Regions from separate parts of the Bradyrhizobium sp. USDA 4354 genome, predicted to be linked through region 3. Evidence: riboswitches for the same ligand, from Rfam matches in the RefSeq annotation. Region 3 holds a riboswitch; each other region holds the start of a gene.
The links. Region 3 has a riboswitch for cobalamin ahead of ACVIIV_RS16485 (ribonucleoside-diphosphate reductase subunit alpha). Riboswitches for the same ligand answer to the same signal wherever they lie in the genome.

Region 1 (5,886 bases), 3.0 Mb from region 3:
CATGGAAGGCGAGACCTTCCTCTGGTTGATACGGCATGCGGCCGTCAAGGGCGTGGCCGGGACGATCCATGCAGCCGATGCGCGGGCCGACCTCGGCGATCACGCGGCATTGGCGGCTCTGCGGCAGCGCTTGCCGCCGGATCGCGCCAGCTATGCCAGCCCGTCGCGACGCACGGTCGACACGGCGCGCGCACTGGGGCTCGAACCGGAGTTGGTCAGCGAATTCCGCGAGCAGGATTTCGGCGATTGGACCGGCCATCGGCATGACGAGCTCGCCGCGACCGGTGGCGATGCCTATGCGCAGTTCTGGCGCGATCCGGCGCGCGGACGACCGCCGAACGGCGAAAGCTTTGCGGATCAGGTCGCGCGCGTCCGGCTCGGTCTGTCGCGGATTGGCGCAGGCTCCGCAGCGCTGGTCGTACATTCCGGCACCATCCGCGCCGCGCTCTGCATCGCGCTGGACCTGACGCCGCAAGCCGCCTTGCGCCTCGTGATCGATCCGCTGTCGCTGACCCGGATCGACCGGCTCGCGGGCGGTTGGCGGGTCGTTTTCGTCAATCAGCGGATCAGCTAGGCCGATCCGGCACATTGGCCTGTGCGAACGTCGCCATGCCGTTGTGAAGCGCACAGGCCGAGCGGACCAGCGGCAGCGCGATGGCCGCGCCCGATCCCTCGCCGAGCCTGAGATCGAGGCTGATCAACGGCTGCACGTTGAGCGCGCGCAACACCAGCCGATGTCCCTGCTCCGCCGATTGATGCGAGGCTAGCTGGAACGGCTGGCAGGACGGATTGAGACGCGCCGCCGCCAGCGCCGCGACCGACACGATGAAGCCGTCGATCAACACGGGAATGCGGCGCTGCGCGGCCGCAATGATAGCGCCTGAGATCGCAGCGATCTCGAGGCCGCCGACGGCACACAGGATCTTTTCGGGCGAGGCTCCGGCGACGCCGTGGCGTGCGATCGCCGCATCGATCACCCGCGCCTTGTGCGCCCGGCCGGCCGCATCGACGCCGGTACCGCTGCCCGCGATCTCCTCGGCGCTCACGCCAAGCAGGCTCGCCGCGATCGCGGCGGATGTCGTGGTGTTGCCGATGCCCATCTCGCCGAAGATCAACAGATCGGGCTGACTGGCCTCGGCGCGCGCCACCGCGCGCTGGCCGGCTTCGAAGGCGAAGGCCAATTCCGCCGGCGTGAGCGCAGCTTCGACGCTGAAATCGCGCGTGCCGGAGCGCGGCTTGTCGGTGACGACGCCCGCCATCTCCCCTGGTGCCAGCGTGCCGGCGTCGACCACCTCCAGGCTCGAGCCAAGCTCGCGCGCCAGCACCGAGATCGCGGCGCCGCCACCCGCAAAGTTCGCCATCATCGCGATGGTCACTTCTTGCGGATAGGCTGACACACCCTGCGCGACGATGCCGTGGTCGCCGGCGAAGATGATGATCGGGACCCGCGAAGCGCGGGGCTGCTCCGTCGCCTGCAAACCTGCAAGCTCGATCGCGAGCTGCTCGAGCCGGCCGAGTGCGCCGGTCGGCTTCGTCAGTTGCGCTTGCCGCGCAATGGCCGCCTCGCGATGGACCGCGGAGACCTCCGGGCAGTTCTGGTAAACCCATTCGGGAAGCATGCTGCCTCACTCAACGCCGGCGCTTGAGAATGTAGCTGTCCATGATCCAGCCATGCCGTTCGCGCGCCTCTTGCCGCAACGCGACGATGCGCGGGCCGATCTCGGCCAGCGCGCCGGACATGATGATCTGGTCGGGCATGCCGAGATAGGCACCCCACCAGATCTGCAAGCCCTCTGGATCCAGCGACTGGAACGCGGTGCCGCCGTCGAGCATCACCACCACGGTATCGACACCTTGCGGCCAGCCGCCGTCGCGCAAGCGCCGCCCCGTCGTGACCAGGAACGGCTCGCCGATGTCGTTGAGCGGCAGTGCATGCGCCGCGCACAGCGCCTGGATCGAGGTGATGCCGGGCACGACTTCGATCGTCGGCAAGGGATCGAGCCGCCGCGCAATGCGCAGCGAGGAGTCATAGAGCGACGGATCGCCCCAGATCAGCAGCGCAACCTTGCCATCGCCTTCGAGGTGCCTCGCGATCGTCTGGGACCAGGCCGCGGCCACCGCATCGTGCCAATCGTCCACGCCCTTGCGGTAGTCCGCCTCGGCTGCATCGCGCACGGGAAGGTCGAATTCGGCAATGCGCGTCGTTTTGTTGGTGAGCACGCCGGCGCAGATCGTGCGCCTGAGATCAGCGAGATCAGACTTCGCAGTCCCCTTGCGCGGGATCAGGACGAGATCGGCCGCGTTGATGGCTTGGATCGCGGCGCGCGTGAGCTGCTCGGGATCGCCGCAACCGATGCCTATCAGGGAGAGCGTGAGCATCGCGAGCGCGACGGGCGGCCATCACGGCCGCCCTTTCGCTTGTCTCTCAGGCCGCGTTGTGCAGGCGCGGGGTGACGAGGCCGGGCGCGGTGACGCCACGCAGCGACTTCGCCAGCGCCAGCACGGCGAGATCCGCGAGCGGCTCGATCACGATCACCAGCGCATAGGACCCGGCAAACGCCGCGATGTTGGCGAGGTTGGTCGCACCGAAGCCGGAGCCGTAGAGCGCCCAGAACGCCACCCAGGCGACGATGCCGGACTGATAGGCGGTCGAGAGCGCCAGCGCCTGGCGGTATTGCAGATCGACGTAGGCCGTATTGCGCGGAATGATCCGGCTCGCCAGCGCCTTAATCGCGAACAGCGGCACCAGCAGCGTGGTGACGTTCATGCCATATTGCGGCAGGTCGGTCGGCACGAACAACACACCCTGGAGCAAGAGGCCGAACGCGAGGCCGAAGGCCGCCGGCGCAGCACCAAACAGCAGGAACAGGGTCGAGCCGAGGATGAAGTGCACCTCGGAGACGCCGACCGGGAAATGCGGCAGGACCTGGAAGAAGGTGAAGACGAGGCCCGTGGTGGCGAGCGTGCGCGCCGCGAACGAGCGGGCGCCCTGCTCGCGCACGGTTTCGGCCGCAAGCTTCAACGCAACACCGCCTGCGGCGATGCCGGTTGCGTAACTCAACACGAGCTTGGCGCCCGTCACGACCTCGGGTTCGATATGCATGGCTCAATTCCTTCCTGCCGTCACACCCGACGGCCTTGGCCTCAAAACGTGCAGGGCCGGTCTCCTGGCTCGCGGTTCACAGGGGTTCTCCGGCCTTCCCGGACCTTGCGGCCCAGTGGCTGATCGGAGCCCCTCACCGCTTACAGTCGCGGGGGCGGCTGGGGTTTTGGACGCCGCAACTGGGTCCGCCCACCCCCATTCCCGATTATGCTCAGGCGCTTTGCGCCGCGTCGAGCACCATGCCTCTCTTGTGTGCCCCTTTCGCCGAGCCGGCGTCAAGGGGCGAACCGCTGCCGGAGCCGTCATGACGGATAATCCCCCGCCAGCGCGCCGAACAGAATCACGGCCGCGGTGGAAGCGGCCCCGCCGCGCGCAAGCTGCTCGGCGAGCTCGGCAATGGTGGTGCGGACCAGCCGTTCGTCAGACCGCCCGAGGGATTCGGCGAACAGCGCCGGGGTGGTTGGGGCAAGCCCATGTTCGATCAATTTTGCGGCAAGCGCCGGAAAGGTGCGCCGGCCCATATAGACCACGGTCGTGGCCTCGGGATCAGCCAGCGCTGCCCAATTCAGGTTCGGCGGCAGCTCGCCAGTCACATCAGCACCGGTGATGAACTGCACCCGGCGAGAGGTATGCCGACGGGTCAGGGGGATGCCGGCCTGGGCGGCGGCGACACAGGCGGACGTGACACCGGGAACGATCTCGTAGCCGATGCCGGCTTCGCGCAACGTTTCCAGCTCCTCCTCGAGCCGGCCGAAAACGCCGGCATCGCCGGACTTGAGCCGCACCACGCGCGCGCCGGTTGCGGCATAATCGACCAAGAGACGGTTGACGTGGTGCTGCTTGGTCGAGGGACGCCCGGCCCGCTTTCCCACCGCGACGAGATTGGCGCCGGGCCGGGCGAGATCGAGGATCGCACCGGAGGCAAGATCGTCATAGAGCACGACATCGGCCTCGCGCAGCCGCGCGGCGCCCTTCACCGTCAGGAGCTCGGGATCGCCGGGGCCGGCGGAGACGAAAGAGACAAAACCGCTCACCGGTCCTCCGCGATTAGATGGAAGAACGTGCCCGTGGCATGGCCTCGGCGCGAGCCGGTCTCGGCAATGACCGTGCCGGTTGCGTCGTGCACGACCGCCAGCGGCGTATCAGGCTGGGCAACGATGGTCGAATAGTGGAACTCGTGGCCGCGCAGGCGCGCGCCGACCTCATGCCCCGGCATCGGTGCAGCCAGTTCGGCAAGACGATAGCCGAGATGCATGCGGCGCTTGGCAAAGCTGGTCTCCAGGCCGAGCAGCCCCGCCATCTCATGACGGACGCCGTCGGCGTCGGTCAAAACGGCGCCCAGCACCATATAACCCCCGCATTCGCCATGCACGGGCCGTGTCTCCGCGAAGCCGCGAAGGCCGCTGCGAAAGCGTGCATTGGCCGCGATCCTGCCGGCATGAAGCTCGGGATAGCCGCCGGGCAGCCAGCACACGTCGGCGCTCGCATCGGGCGCTTCATCGGCCAGCGGCGAGAACGGCACGATCTCGGCGCCCGCCGCGCGCCAGGCCTCCAGCATATGTGGATAGACGAAGGAGAAAGCGGCGTCACGGGCCAGTGCAATGCGTTGGCCGGGCGGCGTCACATTCAGACCGCTCGTCGTCACTTGTGGTGACCAGCTGGCTGCCGATCGCAGCACCGCATTGAGATCGACATGCTCGGCGACAAAACGCGCGGCCTCGTCGATCAGCTTGCCGATCTCGGCCTGCTCCTCGGCCTGCACGAGGCCAAGATGCCGCTTCGGCAGGCTGATCTCGGCATGGCGCGGCAGCGCGCCGAACACGTCAATGCCGGAATCCTTCAGCGCGCGCCGCACGAGATCTTCGTGCCGCGGGCTGGCGACGCGGTTGAGCACGACGCCCGCAAGGCGCACGCCGGCGCGGTAATCACGAAGGCCTGCGGCGATCGCCGCCGCAGTTTGCGCCTGGCCCGACGGATCGATCACCAGAACCACCGGCCAGCCCAGCATCTCCGCAATGTCGGCGGTGGCACCGGTGCCGGAGACGCCACGTGCAGCAACACCGTCGAACAGGCCCATCGAGCCCTCGACGAGCACGATATCGGCGTCCGCACCGCGGCTGACGAGATGCGCGATTGCTCCGCGGTCCATCGCCCAGCTGTCGACGTTGACGGAGGCGCGCCCCGTGGCGGCGGCGTGGAACGCCGGATCGATGTAGTCGGGTCCGCTCTTGAAGCACTGCACGTTGAGGCCGCGATTGCGCCAGGAGCGGGCGAGCGCCAGCGTCAGCGTGGTCTTGCCGACGCCGGAAGCAGGTGCGGAGATGACGAGGCCGGCCGCCATCACGATGCCTCCGGAAAGCGCGGCTCGGCGCCGACCGGCCGGTAACGGCGATCATAGTCGGCGGCATAGAGGCGGCTCTCGTCAAAATCGGCCGCGCCAAGCGTCTTGCCGACCAGGATCAGCGCGGTCCGCTCCATCTCGCTGCCCACAGCAGCATCGAGCGTGCCGAGCGTCGCGCGCACGATACGCTGCTCCGGCCAGCTCGCGCGCCAGACGATCGCGACCGGACAGTCCGCACCGTAATGGGGCGTGAGCTCGGCGACGACTTGGCCGAGCAGATGGATCGAGAGATGGATTGCGAGCACCGCGCCGGTCGCGGCGAAGGCGGCGAGCGTCTCGCCCTCGGGCATCGCGCTGGCGCGGCCCGGCGTGCGCGTCAGCACGACCGTCTGAGCAAGGCCGGGCAGCGTCAGCTCGGTTTCCAACACTGCCGCAGCGGCAG
Region 2 (5,886 bases), 1.7 Mb from region 3:
AGGGCGCAGGGAAGGCCGGGTGCCGGCGGCACCCGCGGTCCGCTGCGCAAAAGGCACACGCAGAAAACCGCACAGCAGCATACAGGTGAAGCCCAACACACGGCCTTCCCTGCGCGATGGTCGGACGGCTTATGCCGCGCTCTCCCGGGAGCCGAGTTCCTTCTGGCCTCCCTCGTCCTTGCGAAAGTCGCCGGCACCGCGCCGGTTGACGCAGCTGCCGCCTTCGCAAGGGCTTGACCGTAGCAACGACGGCCAGGACCACACGGTTTTGCCGTACGCACGGTTCGTTGGCGCCACAGGGTTCGACAGCGTTGTGCACGTTGCCGCCGAAATACTGGCACGACGAACCTGACAGCGCCGTTCGTCCCGCACGATGCCTAAGAGCTCACGGAGAGCAATCCGCCCTGCCCCTGGCCACTCGCGCCCGACGCTGCTGCGTCCACCGCAAGCCCGGCTCGCGACAAAGACGACCTCATGATCGCCCCTCAAGATGAGCCGGGATGGGGCGATACATACGACAAATCCGAATTTCGGTAAAGTGGAATATTTTTGCGCGGGCAGGTTGACAGTCCGGCGACACAGGCTCCGTCGCGCCAATTCCGTCATCCTGAGGTGCGAGACATGGGACGCAACGCGTCCCATGGAGAGCCTCGAAGGATAACGGCCCCGATGCAGCCGGGCCGTCGCCCTTCGAGGCTCGCCGAAGAGGCGAGCGCCTCAGGGTGACGGTGACAGAACTGGACTGCACCGTTGATGCCGGGCGAGCCGTCCCGGATTACGCTGGCGCTCCATCCGGGCTACGAGACGACGAGAGGCCGCTCAGGCCGACACCGCGCTCTTGCGCCCGAACGGATCGACCAGGCGGACGATCTCACAGGCTGAGACAAGGCCGGCGAGCCAGGCGGCACTGGTCAGCCCGATGCGCGTGACGACGGCGGCGGTGAAGGCGCCCTCCCCGCCGAGGAATGGCGTTGCGGCCAGCAACGCGATCTCATAGACCGCATAGGCGGCGATGAGCGTGAGCGCCAAAACCAGCGGCGTGCGTGGCAGCATGCGGATCACGGCCGACGACGCTGCGGTCGCAGCGAGCGCGGCCGCGCCGATGACAAAGCCCCAGGCGATGGTCCTGCCATCGATGGGATAATGCAGCACGCCGAAACCGATGCTCTGGTTCACGAGCCAGGCTCCCGTGACGACGAGCAGCGCCCGACGTAGCGGCAGCATCGCAGCCGCGAGAACCGCGAAGGCCGCGAACGGCGTCGCACAAGCGAACGCAAGACTTGCGAGCGCGCATGACACAGTCAACAGCACAAAGCAGAACATCGGTGCAAGGCGCGGCGCCACCGGATGAAGCCGGAAACCGTCGGCATGAGACGGCAGGATGCTGAGAGCCATAGGTGATCTCCTTCTTTTCGAATTCTAGTTCATTTGGGGTCGAGTGACAGCCCTGTTGACGTCAAAGCCTCGATCAGAATTTGGCGCCGGCCTTGAGCAGATAGGTGCGACCGGGCAGCGGATAGGCGCTGAAGCGTCCATCCGTGAAGGTGCTTGCGATGGCATAGTCGTAGTAGAGCGCGTTTAGCAGATTGTTGACGCTGAACGACCAGAAGTACCGCTCATATTGACCGCTGAGCTTGACGTCGATCGTGCCATTCGCAGGGATAGGCCTCTGGGTTCCGGCCTGGTCATTGTCCATGCGACGCTCGCTCCAGAAACGCGCGGTGGCATCAAACACCAGATAGTTCTGCCAGATGTTCCAGGTGAGGCCCGCACTCGCGGTGTAGCGCGACACCAGCGGCACGTCGTTGCCCGCCCAGATGCCTTCGCGGAAGACAGCCCGGGTATAGGCCATGCCGGAACGCACCAGCAGTGCATCGTTGATGCGATAGGCGACACTGGTCTCCGAGCCGTAACGGCGGGTCGGATCGAGATTGGTGTTGTAGAACAGGATCGGATTGAAATGGATCTCGCTGGCGAGGTCCATCAGATAGAGACTGCTTTGCATCTGCAGTCCGCCCCCCCCCCTCTGATGCGCAGCCCGCCCTCGATGTCCTGCGAGGTCTGGGTCTTGAGCTGAAACGTCTGCGGAAGCGGATTGAACAACGGGTCGAATGAAGGGCCTGACGACACCCGCTCGTCGACGTCAGGCGTGCGGAAGGCGCGCGCCACCCGGCCGAACAGCGCGACGCTATCGCTGAGACGATGCTCGGCACCGAGGTGCAGCGCAAATTGAGTCTCATCGCTTCTCAGCGGAAGCGCACCGATGTCGGCATTGAACGGAGCCGCCGGATCAAAATTGTCCCGGGCCGAGAGATTGACGTTCTGCACCCGTGCGCCGTAGGAGATGTCGGTCGTCGGCGCGACACCCAGCGTGTGCTGGACATAGCCCGCCACCGTCCGCTGCCTGAGGTCGTAATTGTGCCAGGGGGCGAGGCCCTGGCCGGCGCCGCGGTTCTGCTGAAAGCCCGCATCGTAATAGTCGATGCCGGTCAAGAGCTGCGACGGCATCCCGAGCAGAAGGCTCTTCACGCTGAGGCGCGGCGTGATCGACCATGTCGTCAGATCGGCCTCGACATAGGTCGACGTGAAGAAAGCCGGAACCGGCGTCGGGCTCGAGAAGAACGCGCTCTGCTGTTTCTTGTCGCGCAGGCCGCCGTCGACGATGAGATCGACGCCGTTGACCAGGGTCTTGGTGAAGCCCGCCGTCGCGCTGAAACCCTGCTGGTTGGCGTAATTGAAAGGCGTGCTGGTCCCGCGCCGGCTGGTCGCGAGCTCGTCGACGCCGATCGACGGATCGACCGTGCGGCCGCCCGGCAGTCGCAACTCCTGATTGTCACCGGTGACGGTCAGGAAAGCAGTCAGGCCCGGCGTCGTATAGTTCAGATTGCCGACGCCGTTCGCCTGGGAGTATCGATTGTTGTCGCGATAGCCATCGGTCCTGACGGCATTGCCGTAGAACGAGGTCGACCATGGACCGGAATTGAGCAAGGTCGAGACGTTACCCAGCCTGGTGTTGAACGAGCCGAAGCCGGCCTCGATGCGCGCTGTCGCGGGCGGGCCGCCGACACCGTTTTTGGTGACGATGTTGATCACGCCGCCGACCGCATTGTCACCATAGAGCACAGCACCGGAATTGCCGCGGGTGACCTCGATACGTTCGATCGAATTGAGCGGGACGGTGGAGAGATCCACCTGCGCCATATCGATGTCGTTCAGCCGCCGTCCGTTGACCAGCACCAAGGTGTTGGCAGTGGCGAACGCGCCGAAGCCGCGCAGGTCGACATTGGTCTTGGCACCGATCTGGCCGCCATAGAACGTCGTGATCTGGGCGCCCGGCACCTGCACCGCGATGATCTCGGCCAGCGTCTGCGAGGGCGCATGCGCGATGTCCGCCGCCGTGATGACGGTCGTGGCCGCGCCGACGATGCCGCCATTGTTGGCGACCACCTCGCTGCCGGAGCCGGACGAGCCTGTCCCGCTCGGTGCTCCGTTCGGCGTCGCCCGGCGCCTCCCCGCGTCGCCATCGCCGGTCGCCCTGGCCCGCGTACGGTTCTGATCGTCAGGCTTGGTCACTTCGACCGGCGGCAACTGCTCGGCGACGGCCTGCTGTGCGCGGGCGATGGAGAGATCGAGCGAATGGAAGGAAACGGCCGCAACCATGCCGGCGCAGCAGCGCCTGGCGGCAGTGACAATACGGGACACAATGATAACCTCGGCATGACGTCAGTGGCACGTCACAGCGAACGAGGCTTTACGGCGGAGCGATCGATTGCTCCGGTGAAGCTAATGTCTGTACTCCCCGACCGACATCTTCGCGTGTGACCACGGCTGACGGCAGGTCTCCTGGCTCGCGGGTCGTTACCTCTACGTCGCCTTCCCAGGACCGAGATTCCCAGTGGCACAGGACGAGAGATTCACCGCTTACAGTTGCGGGGGCAGCCATGGCATTGAGAAGATCCCGGCGTTGGGAAATCTCGCACCACGTTCCCTTTTGATCTCCGTAAGGAGAACCGTCACCGTTCAATCTACGAGTCGTCCGGACCGGGAGTCAATCGACCGGCGGCCGTTGTCACCTCCGCAAGCTGGCATCGACGTACCGGCCAATGCCGGTCCATGGGAGGGCGGCCGGCCGCTCAGGTCCGCCCTCGCAAACGTTGGGCCTGGGCCCAGGCGACAGCGACATCGTGCGGCGGGACATCGACGTGCTTGATGGGCGTCAATTCGCCGGAGGCGGAGACGATCGCGGTCTCTTCGCGGCGGCAGCGCGTGCAGACGAAGCGGACCTCGTGCGGGGACGCAGACCAGCTCGTCCGCTTCACATTGGCCGCCATCGGCCAGGCATCGCAATGCGAGCACGACACCAGAAATCGACCGGGATCGAGCATACCCATTCCATCGGACTCCGCGTCCCGCCCGCCCCCTTCAATGATTAATCCATGTGAATCGTTCCGGTGCCGGAGCACCGCCAGCCTTTGACCCTGGGCCGCTATCGGTTCCCGGTATCCGCAAGCCGTCAGGTCTCGTGGGCGATCGCGTTGCGACCTCACCGACCTCGTCGCGCGGTTGCGATCCCTGCAAGGCAGAAGGCGGTCCCCGCTCAGCGAGCTCCCTTGAGGGTGCAGGAGGTCGTGCAGGTGACGGTTGTGCCGCGGTCGCACGCTTTGCAGGCGTTGACACACTGGTTCATGTCGCGTGGATTGTAGCTGTAGTTTCGCATCGGACAGACTGGCGTCGTCGAGCCGGTGATGTCCTGCTGATCACAGGCCGCCGTCATGAGCGCGAATATGATCACTCCAACGAGGCGCATGGGATTGCCCTGTCAGGCATGGCAAATGACACTCGCGAGGCACGCTGCATTGCAACGAACCCCGGCCTTCCCACCACGAGCCATCGCCGATCAGACGACGCCCGCATGCTTCTAGGATGCGCGCCAAACGTTAAGAACGGATTGCAGACGGCTCAGGCCGCAGCCCTGGTCGCGATCGCATGCCGCATATCTGCCGCCAGCTGGCGGTACTGCTCGGCGAGCCTCAAATAGAACTCGCGCTTGGTGCTGTCGGTGGCGAGCTTGGCAATCAGCTCGCATTCGGCGGTGAGCGTCTCGAACCGTTCGAGCCTGTCCTCGAGATGTGTCATCGGCGTGTCCCCATTAGACGCCTCAGGGACGTCAAACCTAGGCCCGGGAAATAGGTCACGGCGAACATCGTTATGGAGTAGCATCGTTTTTTCTCGGTCCGGCATACCGGACCGCAGCCACGGCTATTTCTGCTCCAGCCGCCAGGCGCCATCCCAATTGGCATCCGGCGGATGGGGCGCGAACTGGGTGATGCGCCCGAGCATCGCGCGCGAGGGGCCGTCGCCAGGCACCGCCTCGAGCGCCGCGTTGAAGGCTGCACGGGCCTCGTCGAAGCGCCGGGCGCGATAGGCGGCGAGACCTTCGGCATAGTGCGTGCGCAGGCTCACTTGTGCATCGGTGAGTGCGCCTGGTCTCGCCATCACCTCGAAGATCGCCTGCGGCGCGCTTTGCCCCGCAACCGCCAGACGATCGATCTCGCGCAATTCGAGGCGCGATCCAATTGCATCCGCAGTCGGCTGCGAGATCAGGATGCGGGTGCCGTAGACCTTGTTGACGGCCTCGAGCCGCGAGGCGAGATTCACGGCGTCGCCCATCACGGTAAAGCTCATCATCAGCTCGGAACCGATGCTGCCGGTCAGGACCTCGCCGGTGGCAATGCCGATGCGCAGGTCGCACGGCGCCGGCATGGCGCGGATGCCGAGCAGATCGGGCAGCTGCTTCTGCAGCGCGGGCACCTGGTCGGCCATCTCGATGGCGGCAAGGCCGGCGAGCAGCGCCGGCTCGTCCCCCTCGATGAAGGGCGGCCCCCA
Region 3 (5,886 bases):
ACCACGCAGTCTGGCTGTCGCAGCGGATCAAGGACGGCGATTTCACTATACGCGGTCTCGTTGCCGAGCTTGCCGGTCGCGGTCTGAAGGTCGACTACCACTCGGTGTGGGACTTCGTGCATGCCGAGAAGCTCAGCTTCAAAAAAAAGCGTGGCGGCTGGCGAACGCGATCGAGCCGAGGTCGCGCGGCGGCGAGCCCAGTGGGCAAAGTATCAAGGACGCGTCGAAGCTGAACGGCTGGTTTTCATCGACGAGACCTGGACCAGGACCGATATGGCCCCCTTGCGGGGATGGGCGCCGCGCGGGAGCAGACTTCACGCAAAGGTCCCCCACGGCCGCTGGAAGACCATGACCTTCCTGGCGGCCCTGCGCCACGACCGGATCGATGCGCCATGGTTCATCGAGGGGCCAATCGATGGCGTGAGCTTCCGCACCTATGTCGAGAAGGTTCTCCTGCCGACCCTTCAGCCCGGCGACATCGTCGTCCTGGATAATCTCGGCAGTCACAGGAGCAAAGCCGTCCGCCAGCTCATCCGTTCAGTCGGGGCCAAGCTCTTCTTCCTACCAAAATACTCGCCCGACCTGAACCCGATCGAACAGGTCTTTGCCAAGCTCAAGCACCTCGTCCGCAAAGCTGCCGCGCGAACCGTCGACGCGGTCTGCGCCGCAATCGGCCACGCACTCGATGCCTTCACCGCCGATGAATGCGCCAACTACCTCAGAAATTCAGGGTATCGAACTTAATGCCATCGCGCTTTAGTGCAAAACAGCCGAATGCTCAGGTGATTTGGGATGGCATGTCGCGAACTGGGGCTTTGCAGTGTCCATCAGAAGAGGAGCCTCTTCTGATGCCCCTGATCGCGCTCGATCTTTTGCTCGATGGTCCTGCATCAGCCGAGTCCTTGGTATTTCGAAAGTGAGACCGGATGGACTTTACCTCAACTCGCGGGGGCTCCAGCAGTCGGGCAGCGCGGGCCCGCAAGAGAACTTATCGGTTTCCCGTCCGCAGACGCAGCGGCTTTCGAACAGCAGTTGACGGAGATCGCCAATGCAGGTGGCGGCGTGCCGATGCAAGTCTCCGTTCATCAAGTCGGCGCATCCTTACCTGAGGGACAGCCCCTTAGGGAGGCGGTAACACGAATACTCGATGCTACCGCATTTCGGAAGGTCTCCGGCGATGCTGATCGCCGCCGGGCCCGCGCCGACCACGAGAACGTCCCAGACGCGGTCGTCGTCCACGCCGTTCACACCTCATCCTGACGAAACTGATGGCGGGGCGGCGTGGTCCGTTCGGGCGGCGCTTCGAGGCCCGCTTGGGACAGAGTCGGCTCCGGTGTCCGCTCCCGCAGCGACTCGATCCGGGTAATCAAGGCAACTTTTTTTCGTTCGGAGCCGGCATTCGCGCGATCGCGGCCAGTCTCCACGTGGACTGTTCCGGGAAGCCAACGTCGCGCAGTGCCTGCGGCGTTTGGCGTGGTTCGACCATCCCGAGCGTTGCCCACAGCTGAGCCATCTTGTCAATGCGCTCGTAATACGTGCGGCCGCGAACGTCGCGCAGCCAGTCCTCCCGCAGCAACGCGTGCTGGAGACGTTGCAGCCCTTGGGTCATCAAACGGATCGGTGACGTTAGCGCTCGCTCGCTCGAAAGCGGCAGAGCTCAGCACTTGGTCGGGCACGCGCGCGCCCCAGAAGCTCGGGAATGACAAATATGTGCTAGGGGAGTAATCGGCGCTGGAGTTGCACGATGCTTCGTCGGTCTGCCAGGGCAGGCCGAGCCAGCGCGTGAGCGCATTCCTGGGTGGCCAGGGCGCCTTTACATTTAAGATCGTGGCGCGGATCGGGCTGCGCAGCGCAGCATGGCTGATCGGCCTCGTTGCCGTCTGCGAGATTGTCCGGCTGCTCAATCCGCTCGGGCGTGGTCGTACGATCTCGACTTGAACGACGAGGCGTGACGACATCGCGTCTTTGGACTTTTCCGTCAGGGAGGCACGGCGCGATCTGCGCCGTGCATCGAGGAGCACTTCGTACGCTCCTCGGCACCGAACCGCAGGGCGCGTTGACGAGCACGATCTTCGCGCGGCTCGGGCGCAGCACGGCTTAGGTCTTGCCAAGCCGCCCGCCGAAATTCCCGCATTCCACAGCCAATCTGAGCGGAAGCTCAAACGAATCGTTGACACTCGCTCGCGAATATCACCACATGTGGGCGTCACGGTTCCGCTAGATCGCAAGATTTAGTGGCTAAGAGGGAAGCCGGTGAACTGCGCCAGAAGGCGCGGAATTCCGGCGCTGCCCCCGCAACTGTCAGCAGCGAGCTGCCTCCGACAATCGTCACTGGTGCTTTCGTGCCGGGAAGACGGGATGCGAGCGACGACCTGCGAGCCAGGAGACCTGCCGTGACGATCTGAACGTCCACGGGCGGGGTGTCCGGCGGTCGCTTGCATGCACCGTCCGGCATTTTGCTGCGGGCGTTTCTGCAGCGTCCTTCCCTATCAGCCCCGTTCAAATACAACGCGCGCATCACGGGGCCTATTGATGTCACTGAACCTTCACGACGCGGAAACTTCCTCCGCACCCATCATCCAGTTGCGTCCACAGTCGCTGGCGCCCGCTTCGAGCGAGCCGGCCATGCAGATCATTCGCCGCAACGGCAAGGTCACGCCGTTCGATTCCGCCAAGATCGCGGTTGCCATGACCAAGGCGTTCCTCGCGGTCGAGGGCACCACCGCGGTTGCCTCGCGCCGCGTCCATGAGAGCGTCGAGCAGCTCACAGTTGAAGTTGTCAGCGCGCTGATGCGGCGGGCCGGCGAGGGGCGTACGTTCCATATCGAGGACGTGCAGGACCAGGTCGAGCTCGCCTTGATGCGCAGCGAGCACCACAAGGTCGCGCGCGCCTATGTGCTGTACCGCGAAGAGCGAGCGCGCCAGCGAGCCGAGGAGGCAGCCACCGAGGCGACCCCTGCCGCGGCGCCGTCACTCCATGTCACGCTCCCCGACGGCTCGCGCGTTGGTCTCGATAGCAGGCGCCTCGCGCTGATCATCGGTGAAGCCTGCGCCGGCCTCGATGGTGTGTCTGCCGCCCCCGTTCTGGCCGAGACCACCCGCAACCTCTACGACGGCATCAGCCAGGAAGAGCTGGCGCTGGCCTCCATCATGGCCGCGCGCACGCTGGTCGAGCAGGAACCGAACTACGCCTATGTCAGCGCGCGTCTGTTGCTCGACAAGCTTCGCGGCGAAGTGCTGTCCTATGTCCATGGCGCCCCGACGTCCGCCTCGCAGGCGGATATGGCAACCCGCTATGGCGAGTATTTCCCGGCCTATGTGAAGACCGGCATCACGGCCGAGCTGCTCGATCCTGATTTGGCCCGTTTCGACCTCGGCCGGATCGCCGCCGCGCTCAAGCCGGAGCGCGACCTGAACTTCCAGTTCCTCGGCCTCCAGACGCTCTACGACCGCTACTTCATGCACGTGCGCGGAAAGCGCATCGAATTGCCCCAGGCCTTCTTCATGCGCGTCGCGATGGGGCTGGCGGTCCGCGAGATCGATCGCGAAGCCAAGGCGATCGAGTTCTACGATCTGCTGTCGTCGTTCGACTTCATGGCCTCGACTCCGACACTGTTCAATTCGGGTACGCTGCGCCCGCAGCTGTCCTCCTGCTTCCTCACCACCGTCTCCGACGATCTCGACAGCATCTTCAAGTCGATCAAAGACAATGCGCTGCTCGCAAAATACTCCGGCGGCCTCGGCAACGACTGGACGCCGGTCCGCGGCCTCGGCGCCCATATCAAGGGCACCAACGGCGAAAGCCAGGGCATCATCCCGTTCCTGAAGGTCGCCAACGACACCGCGATCGCCGTCAACCAAGGGGGCAAGCGCAAAGGCGCGGTGTGCGCCTATCTGGAGACCTGGCACGTCGACATGGAGGAATTCCTCGATCTGCGCAAGAACACCGGCGACGATCGTCGCCGTACCCACGACATGAATACCGCCAACTGGGTGCCGGACCTCTTCATGCAGCGTGTCGACACCGATAGCGAATGGACACTGTTCTCGCCGGACGAGACGCCGGACTTGCATGATCTCTACGGCGAGGCGTTCAAGTCGGCCTACGAGGCCTACGAGGCAAAGGCGAAGGCCGGCGGCATGCGCGTGTTCAAGACGGTCCGCGCGACCGATCTCTGGCGCCGCATGCTGACGATGCTATTCGAGACCGGCCATCCCTGGATCACCTTCAAGGATCCCTGCAATCTGCGCTCGCCGCAGCGCCACATGGGCGTGATCCATTCCTCGAACCTCTGCACCGAGATCACGCTGAACACCTCGGCAGACGAGGTCGCGGTCTGCAATCTCGGGTCTATTAACATGCTCGCCCATGTCGGACCCAACGGGCTCGATCACGCCAAGCTGAAGCGGACCGTCACGACCGCCGTGCGGATGCTCGACAACGTCATCGACATCAATTTCTACACGATCCCGGAGGCGCGCCGCTCCAACATGCGTCATCGCCCGGTAGGCCTCGGCCTGATGGGCTTTCAAGATGCGCTCCAGGTCCAGCGCATTCCGATCGCGTCCGATGCGGCGGTCACCTTCGCCGATGTCAGCATGGAAGCGATTTCCTACCACGCCGTCGAGGCGTCGTCGGATCTCGCCGCCGAGCGCGGCCGCTATCCGAGCTTCGAGGGTTCATTGTGGTCGAAGGGCATTCTGCCGCTCGACTCCATCCAGTTCGTCGCGGAGTCCCGCGGCGGCCTCGATGCCGACCGTTCCTCGACGCTGGACTGGGATCGCCTGCGCAAGAAGGTGGCCGTAGGTGGTATGCGCAACTCGAACGTGATGGCGATCGCACCGACCGCGACGATCTCCAACATCTGCGGCGTCTCGCAGTCGATCGAGCCGAACTACCAGAACCTGTTCGTCAAGTCGAACATGTCCGGCGACTTCACAGTCGTGAACGAGTTTCTCGTGCGCGATCTCAAGGCGAGTGGATTGTGGGACGAGGTGATGGTCTCCGATCTCAAATATTTTGACGGCAGCGTCGGTCAAATCGACCGCGTGCCCGATGATTTGAAGGCGCTCTACGCGACCGCCTTCGAGATCGACAGCGCTTGGCTGATCGAGGCGGCCGCGCGCCGGCAGAAGTGGATCGATCAGTCGCAGTCGCTCAACCTCTACATCGCCAACCCCTCCGGCAAGAAGCTCGATACGCTGTATCGGCTAGCCTGGCGACGCGGGTTGAAGACGACCTATTACTTGCGCTCGCGTAGCGCCACCCATGTCGAGAAGTCGACGTTGAAAGGCACCGACGGCAAGCTCAACGCGGTGTCCGCTGCTACGGCCGCGTCGCACGCGCCTATCATGATCCCGACCGCAGCCGCACCGGATCTCGACGGCATCAAGGCTTGCCGGATCGACGATCCCGAATGTGAAGCGTGCCAGTGAGGAGATGACGATGCTCGACTGGTCCGATACCGAAACCACGGCGGCCGCTCTGGCCGCCTCAAGCCTCGCCGCGGCGCTGCATCCGCAGACCCAACTCAAGCTCGAGCCGGTCGATCCGACCGGCCTGGGGGCGATCGACCGCGCCGGCGGCCGCGTCTCGGTCGACGAGAAGCGGATGATCAACTGCCGTGCCGACGTCAACCAGCTGCTTCCGCTGAAGTACAAATGGGCGTGGGAGAAATATCTCTCCGGCTGCAACAATCACTGGATGCCGACCGAAGTTTCGATGCAGGCCGACATCGCCCTATGGAAGTCGCGGGACGGCCTGACCGAGGACGAGCGGCGCGCGATCAAGCGCAATCTCGGCTTTTTCGCTGCTTCGGAGTCACTCGTCGCCAACAACATCGTGCTGGCGATCTATCGCCACCTGACTAATCCGGAGTGCCGGCA
Region 4 (5,886 bases), 3.1 Mb from region 3:
CGGCGATACCGCCGCTGCGCGCGAGGCGGTCTCGCGCATCGTCGGTCGCGATCCCGCAGCGCTCGATGAAGCCGGCATCGCGCGCGCGGCGATCGAGAGCCTCGCGGAAAACGCCTCCGACGGGATCATCGCGCCGGTGTTCTGGGGCGCGCTGTTCGGCCTGCCCGGAATCCTCGGCTACAAGGCCATCAACACGCTGGATTCGATGATCGGCCATCGCAGCGAGCGACACGAAGCCTTTGGGTGGGCAGCCGCGCGCATCGACGATGTCGCCAATTTCATACCGGCGCGCCTGACCGGATTCCTGTTCGTGCTGCTGGCACCGAGGCGATCGGAGGCGCTGTCGTGCATGACGCGCGATGCGCGCCGGCATCGTTCGCCGAATGCCGGCTGGCCGGAAGCGGCGATGGCGGGCGCACTTGGCGTACGGCTCAGCGGCCCCCGCATCTATCATGGCAGCGCGACCGACGAGCCCTGGCTGAACGAAGGCGCGCGCGATCCGCGCGCCGCCGACATCGGCGAGGCACTGACCGTCTACCGTCGCGCCATGCTGCTGCTCGCCGGCCTCCTTGCGGTCCTGGCTTTCGCATGAAAGAACGGGGCATGCGCGAACACGGTGGAAATCTCGATCTGGCCCAGCGGCGGTTTGGCGGCCGCGCGGAGGATTGGATCGATCTGTCGACGGGGATCAACCGGCTGCCGTATCCCGTGGGCGAGGTGAGCGCGCGCGCGTGGAGCGCGCTGCCGTCGCGCGCCGAGATCGAGGCGCTGCATCATGCGGCGCGGCACGCCTATCGCACGAGCGCACCGGTTGTTGCGATGAGCGGTGCTCAGGCCGTCATTCAATTGCTGCCGCAACTCGCGACGCCCGGGCGCGCGCGCATCCTCGCGCCGACCTACAATGAATTTGCCGGGGTCCTGTCGGCCGCGGACTGGGAGGTCGAGGAAGTCGGGGAATTCGATGCGCTGGCGGGCGCGGACCTCGCGATCGTTGTCAATCCCAACAATCCCGACGGGCGGTGCCATTCGCGCAAGGATCTGCTCGCGCTGCTGTCACGCGTCGGCCATCTTTTGATCGACGAGAGCTTTGCCGATGCCGATCCGCAGCTGTCGCTTGCACCCGAAGCGGATCGACCAGGACTGTTGATCCTACGGTCGTTCGGAAAGTTTTATGGCTTGGCCGGCCTGCGGCTAGGATTCGCCATTGGTCATGCCGCCGACATCGACGGGCTTGTCGCGATGTCGGGTCCATGGCCCGTTTCGGGCGCGGCGATCGAAATCGGCTGTCGTGCCTTACGCGATGATGCCTGGGCGGAGGCAACGTCGGCGCGGCTCGCACACGACTGTCTTCGTCTCGACGCGATGGCACATTCGCAAGGCTGGCGGCTCATCGGCGGCGCACAGCTGTTTCGTCTTTACCAGACGCCTGACGCGCTTGCTGCTCAAGAGCGGCTCGCGTGCGACCAGATATGGTCGCGCGTGTTCGCGCAACAGCCGACATGGCTGCGGCTCGGGCTTCCCGGCAGCGAAGCCGAATGGGCGCGCCTTGCCGCGGTCCTAGCGCGCTAGCGCGAGCAAGCCTTCGACGTCGAGATGGGTTTCGATGTGATCGGCGAGGGCGTCGAGCGCGCTTTCCACTCTGGCGTGATAGGGCTCTTCGCCCGCGGGAATGTCGAGCTTCGCCAAGAACGCCTTGCGGAAATCGTCCGACGTGAACAGGCCATGCAGATAGCTGCCTTGCACCCGCCCATCCGGCGAGACCGCGCCTTCCGGCCCGCCGTTCAGTTTCGCGAACGGGCGGGCGCAATCGGGGCCCTCGGTGCGACCGATATGGATCTCGTAGGCTTCGATCGGCTGCTCCGTGGCGGCATGCACGGCCACAACCCGCGTCAACGTCTTCTGCGGGCTCATCACTGTCTTCACGTCCAGAAGTCCGAGGCCCGGTGTCTCGCCCGCAGCGCCTTCGATGCCATCGGGATCGGCGACGCTGTGCCCCAGCATCTGATAGCCGCCGCAGAGGCCGAGCACATGACCGCCCCTGCGGTAGTGCGCGAGGAGATCGATGTCCCAGCCTTGCGCGCGCAGGAAGGCGAGATCGCCGCGGGTGGATTTGGAGCCGGGAATGACGACGAGGCGCGCGTCGCCGGGGATCGCGTCGCCCGGACGCACCATCACGAGATCGATGCCCGGCTCGAGCTTGAGCGGATCGAGATCGTCGAAATTGGCGATTCGCGACAGCGCGAGGCAGGCGATCTTGCATTGGCCCGGCTTGCGCGCATCGCGCAGGCCGAGCGCATCCTCGGCGGGCAGCTCGCCGGCGCGCGAAAACCAGGGCAGCACGCCGAGGCCGCGCCAGGACGTCTTCTGCTCGATCAGCCTGTAGCCGTCATCGAACAGCGTGGGGTCGCCGCGGAACTTGTTGATGACGAAGCCCTGGATCATCGCGGCATCGTCGGGGTCGATCACCGTCTTGATGCCGACAAGCTGGGCAATGACGCCGCCGCGGTCGATGTCGCCGACCAGCACGACCGGCACGTTCGCCTTGCGCGCGAAGCCCATATTGGCGATGTCGGCCTTGCGCAAATTCACCTCGGCCGGGCTGCCGGCGCCCTCGACTAGCACGAGATCAGAGCGCGCCTTCAACCGCTCGAAACTTTCGAGCACTGCACCCATCAGCGACGGCTTCATCGCCGCATAGTCTCGCGCACGGGCGGTCGCGATGCGCTTGCCGTGAACGATGACCTGCGCGCCGACATCGGTCTCGGGCTTGAGCAGCACCGGGTTCATGTCGGTGTGCGGCTCGACGCCGGCGGCGAGGGCCTGAAGCGCCTGGGCACGGCCGATCTCGCCGCCGTCGATGGTGACGGCGGCATTGTTCGACATGTTCTGCGGCTTGAACGGGAGCACGCGCAAGTCCCGCCGCGTGAAGGCGCGGGCCAGGCCGGCGACGATGAGCGATTTGCCCACGTCCGAGCCGGCCCCCTGGATCATCAGCGCGCGTGCCATCGTGCCTTCAGAACTCGACGCCGGCCTGAGCCTTGATGCCGGAGCGGAACGGGTGCTTGACCAGCGTCATCTCGGTGACGAGGTCGGCGATCTCGATCAACTCGTCCTTGGCGTTGCGCCCGGTGAGCACGACATGCGTCATCGGCGGCTTCTGCGTCGTGAGGAATTCGACCACCTCGGCGACGTCGAGATAGTCGTAGCGGAGCGCGATGTTGATCTCGTCGAGCACGACCATGCGCAGCCGCTCGTCAAGGATCAGCTCCTTGGCCTTCTCCCAGCCGGCGCGTGCGGCGGCGATGTCGCGGGTGCGGTCCTGCGTCTCCCAGGTGAAGCCTTCGCCCATGGCGTGGAACTGACAGAGATCGCCGAAATGGCCGGTGAGCAGCCGCCGCTCGCCGGTATCCCAGGCGCCCTTGATGAATTGCACCACCGCGCAAGGCAAGCCATGGGCGACGCAGCGGACGATCATGCCGAAAGCGGAGGAGGATTTTCCCTTGCCGGCGCCGGTGTGGACGATGATCAGGCCCTTTTCGCCGCTCTTGGTCGCCATGATCTTGTCGCGGGCGGCCTTCTTCTTCGCCATTTTCTGGGCGTGCCGGGCGTCGGTTTCCTCGGTTGTTTGGGTATCCGGTTCAGGCGTCATCGGTCCCGGTCCTTCGGCTTGACAAGTGGCGGCCACCGGCAAATGGTGGTCCGGCGTTGGTTCCTGTCCTATGACAGGCGAAGAGGGAATGCGATAGGGTCCGAATCGGCAAGATTTGGATCCAAACTGCAGCCGCCCCCGCGACCGTGACCGGAGAGATGCCCGAAGCCACTGATTCCCTTTGGAATCGGGAAGGCGGGGATCGAAGGGCCAAAACCCTGCTCCGCAAGCCGGGAGACCTGCCAGCGCGGACGAGTTTTGGACCGGCGGACGGGGTGTTCCGCGACGGGGAAACGGGCCTTCTGAAGAATGGTCCGTGTGCCTCATCGCCTCCCGCTGTTATCTGGAAGAGGCGATGACCGTCACACTTCACGTCTGCATCACCTGCCGCGCCGGCCAGACGCTCGGCGAGGGCGAGACCACGCCCGGCAAGCGCCTGCATGGTGCGATCGTCGACGCGGGCGTGCCCGACGGCGTCAATGTGGTTCCCGTCGAATGCCTGTCGGCCTGCAGCCAGGGCTGCTCGGTCGCGCTCAGCGCGCCCGGCCGCTGGTCCTATGTCTATGGCCGCCTGTCGGATACGAACGCGCGCGACGTGGTCGCAGGCGCTGCGGCCTATGCCGCTGCGCCGGATGGCATCGTGCCCTGGCGCAGCCGGCCGGAAATATTCCGCAAGCAATCGCTTGCCCGCATTCCCCCCATCCCCGTCGTGCCGGAGGCCGCCGAATGAACTCGCTCGCAAAAGTCCCGGTGACGGTGGTCACCGGTTTTCTCGGCTCCGGCAAGACCACGCTGATCCAGCACCTGCTCAGCAATGCGAACGGCAAGAAGCTCGCGGTGCTCGTCAACGAGTTCGGCAGCGAGGGCGTGGATGGTGAGATCTTGAAGTCCTGCGCCGACGCCAATTGCCCGGAGGAGAACATCGTCGAGCTCGCCAATGGCTGCATCTGCTGCACGGTGGCCGACGATTTCATTCCGACCATGGAGCAATTGCTGGCGCGACCGGTGCGGCCCGATCACATTCTGATCGAGACCTCGGGCCTGGCGCTGCCAAAGCCGCTGCTGAAGGCGTTCGACTGGCCGGAAATCCGCTCGCGCATCACGGTCGATGGGGTGATCGCGCTGGCTGATGCCGAAGCTGTGGCCGCCGGCCGCTTCGCGCCAGATCCGGCGGCTGTCGAAGCGCAGCGCGCGGCGGACGAGAATCTCGACCACGAGACGCCGCTGTCGGAGGTGTTCGAGGACCAGATCGCCTGCGCGGACATCGTGCTGCTGACCAAAGCCGACCTTGCGGGCGTGGCTGGAATCGAAGCCGCCAAGGCGGCGATCAGCGCCGAGATGCCGCGCCGCGTGCCGATGCTGCCCGTGACGGATGGCGCGATCGATGCCCGCGTCATCCTCGGCCTTGGCGCGGCGGCCGAAAATGATCTCGCCGCGCGGCCCTCGCATCATGATGGCGAGGAGGAGCACGAGCACGACGATTTCGCCTCGGTCGTGATCGATCTTCCGGAAGTTGCTGACGTCGATGCGCTGGTCGCTTCCGTGCAGCGTCTGGCGCGCGAGCAAAACGTGCTGCGCGCCAAGGGCTATATCGCAGTCGCGGGCAAGCCGATGCGGTTGTTGCTGCAAGCGGTCGGCGAGCGCGTGCGCCACCAGTTCGACAAGCCCTGGGCCGCGGGTCTCAGGCAGTCAAAGCTCGTCGTGATCGGCGAGCATGGCGACATCGATGAGGCCGCGATCAGGTCAGGATTAGCTATCTGATGCACGTCGTCTTCCGCGAGAGCCGCGGTCTCGAGGAGACCGCGACGCCAAGAGACATCGGCCAGGACCCGGCCGATCTCGTGGTGCTCTCGTATTCGGATTCCGATCTCGCCGCGTTCGCGGCCGGCTGGCGGCGTGGCCAGGGCAGCCTGCCGTCGCTGCGGCTCGCGAATCTTTCCGAGCTCCGCCATCCGCTGTCGGTCGACACCTATGTCGAGCGCACGCTGTCGCAGGCGCGCGGCATCCTGGTGCGCCTGATCGGCGGTGAGTCCTACTGGCCGTACGGGCTCGCAGCCCTGCAACAGCTCGCCAAGGACCGTAACATCGTGCTGGCCGTGCTGCCGGCCGATGGGCGCGATGACCCGCGGCTGGACGCGTATTCGACCTTGCCGGTCTCGACGCTGCGGCGGCTCAAGGTGCTCTGCGACACCGGCGGTCCGGTCGCGGCGCAGGCCGCGATTGCGCAGCTTGCGCTC

Region 1: another riboswitch for cobalamin. It lies ahead of ACVIIV_RS30890 (energy-coupling factor ABC transporter permease); the one in region 3 lies ahead of ACVIIV_RS16485 (ribonucleoside-diphosphate reductase subunit alpha).
Region 2: another riboswitch for cobalamin. It lies ahead of ACVIIV_RS24330 (TonB-dependent receptor); the one in region 3 lies ahead of ACVIIV_RS16485 (ribonucleoside-diphosphate reductase subunit alpha).
Region 4: another riboswitch for cobalamin. It lies ahead of ACVIIV_RS30955 (DUF1636 family protein); the one in region 3 lies ahead of ACVIIV_RS16485 (ribonucleoside-diphosphate reductase subunit alpha).

What each region holds. Positions count from the first base shown of each region.
Region 1 covers NZ_JBSSDC010000001.1:6,610,753-6,616,638, forward strand. Annotated here, with positions in the region: gene ACVIIV_RS30875 (histidine phosphatase family protein) at 2-574, shown strand; gene cobT (nicotinate-nucleotide--dimethylbenzimidazole phosphoribosyltransferase) at 567-1,619, opposite strand; gene cobF (precorrin-6A synthase (deacetylating)) at 1,630-2,379, opposite strand; gene ACVIIV_RS30890 (energy-coupling factor ABC transporter permease) at 2,426-3,103, opposite strand; cobalamin riboswitch at 3,141-3,360, opposite strand; gene cobA (uroporphyrinogen-III C-methyltransferase) at 3,406-4,137, opposite strand; gene ACVIIV_RS30900 (cobyrinate a,c-diamide synthase) at 4,134-5,444, opposite strand; gene cobM (precorrin-4 C(11)-methyltransferase) at 5,444-5,886, opposite strand, start outside.
Region 2 covers NZ_JBSSDC010000001.1:5,254,607-5,260,492, reverse strand. Annotated here, with positions in the region: gene ACVIIV_RS24335 (hypothetical protein) at 820-1,395, opposite strand; partial or broken gene ACVIIV_RS24330 (TonB-dependent receptor) at 1,469-3,702, opposite strand; cobalamin riboswitch at 3,817-4,030, opposite strand; gene ACVIIV_RS24325 (hypothetical protein) at 4,134-4,391, opposite strand; gene ACVIIV_RS24320 (hypothetical protein) at 4,960-5,136, opposite strand; gene ACVIIV_RS24315 (adenylate/guanylate cyclase domain-containing protein) at 5,260-5,886, opposite strand, start outside.
Region 3 covers NZ_JBSSDC010000001.1:3,566,751-3,572,636, forward strand. Annotated here, with positions in the region: one part of gene ACVIIV_RS16470 (IS630 family transposase) at 1-140, shown strand, start outside; one part of gene ACVIIV_RS16470 (IS630 family transposase) at 142-744, shown strand; gene ACVIIV_RS16475 (hypothetical protein) at 1,367-1,609, opposite strand; gene ACVIIV_RS16480 (hypothetical protein) at 1,783-1,938, shown strand; cobalamin riboswitch at 2,193-2,410, shown strand; gene ACVIIV_RS16485 (ribonucleoside-diphosphate reductase subunit alpha) at 2,533-5,436, shown strand; gene ACVIIV_RS16490 (ribonucleotide-diphosphate reductase subunit beta) at 5,447-5,886, shown strand, end outside.
Region 4 covers NZ_JBSSDC010000001.1:6,625,268-6,631,153, reverse strand. Annotated here, with positions in the region: gene cbiB (adenosylcobinamide-phosphate synthase CbiB) at 1-592, shown strand, start outside; gene cobD (threonine-phosphate decarboxylase CobD) at 604-1,569, shown strand; gene ACVIIV_RS30965 (cobyric acid synthase) at 1,558-3,006, opposite strand; gene cobO (cob(I)yrinic acid a,c-diamide adenosyltransferase) at 3,014-3,649, opposite strand; cobalamin riboswitch at 3,690-3,910, shown strand; gene ACVIIV_RS30955 (DUF1636 family protein) at 4,005-4,379, shown strand; gene cobW (cobalamin biosynthesis protein CobW) at 4,376-5,410, shown strand; gene cobN (cobaltochelatase subunit CobN) at 5,410-5,886, shown strand, end outside.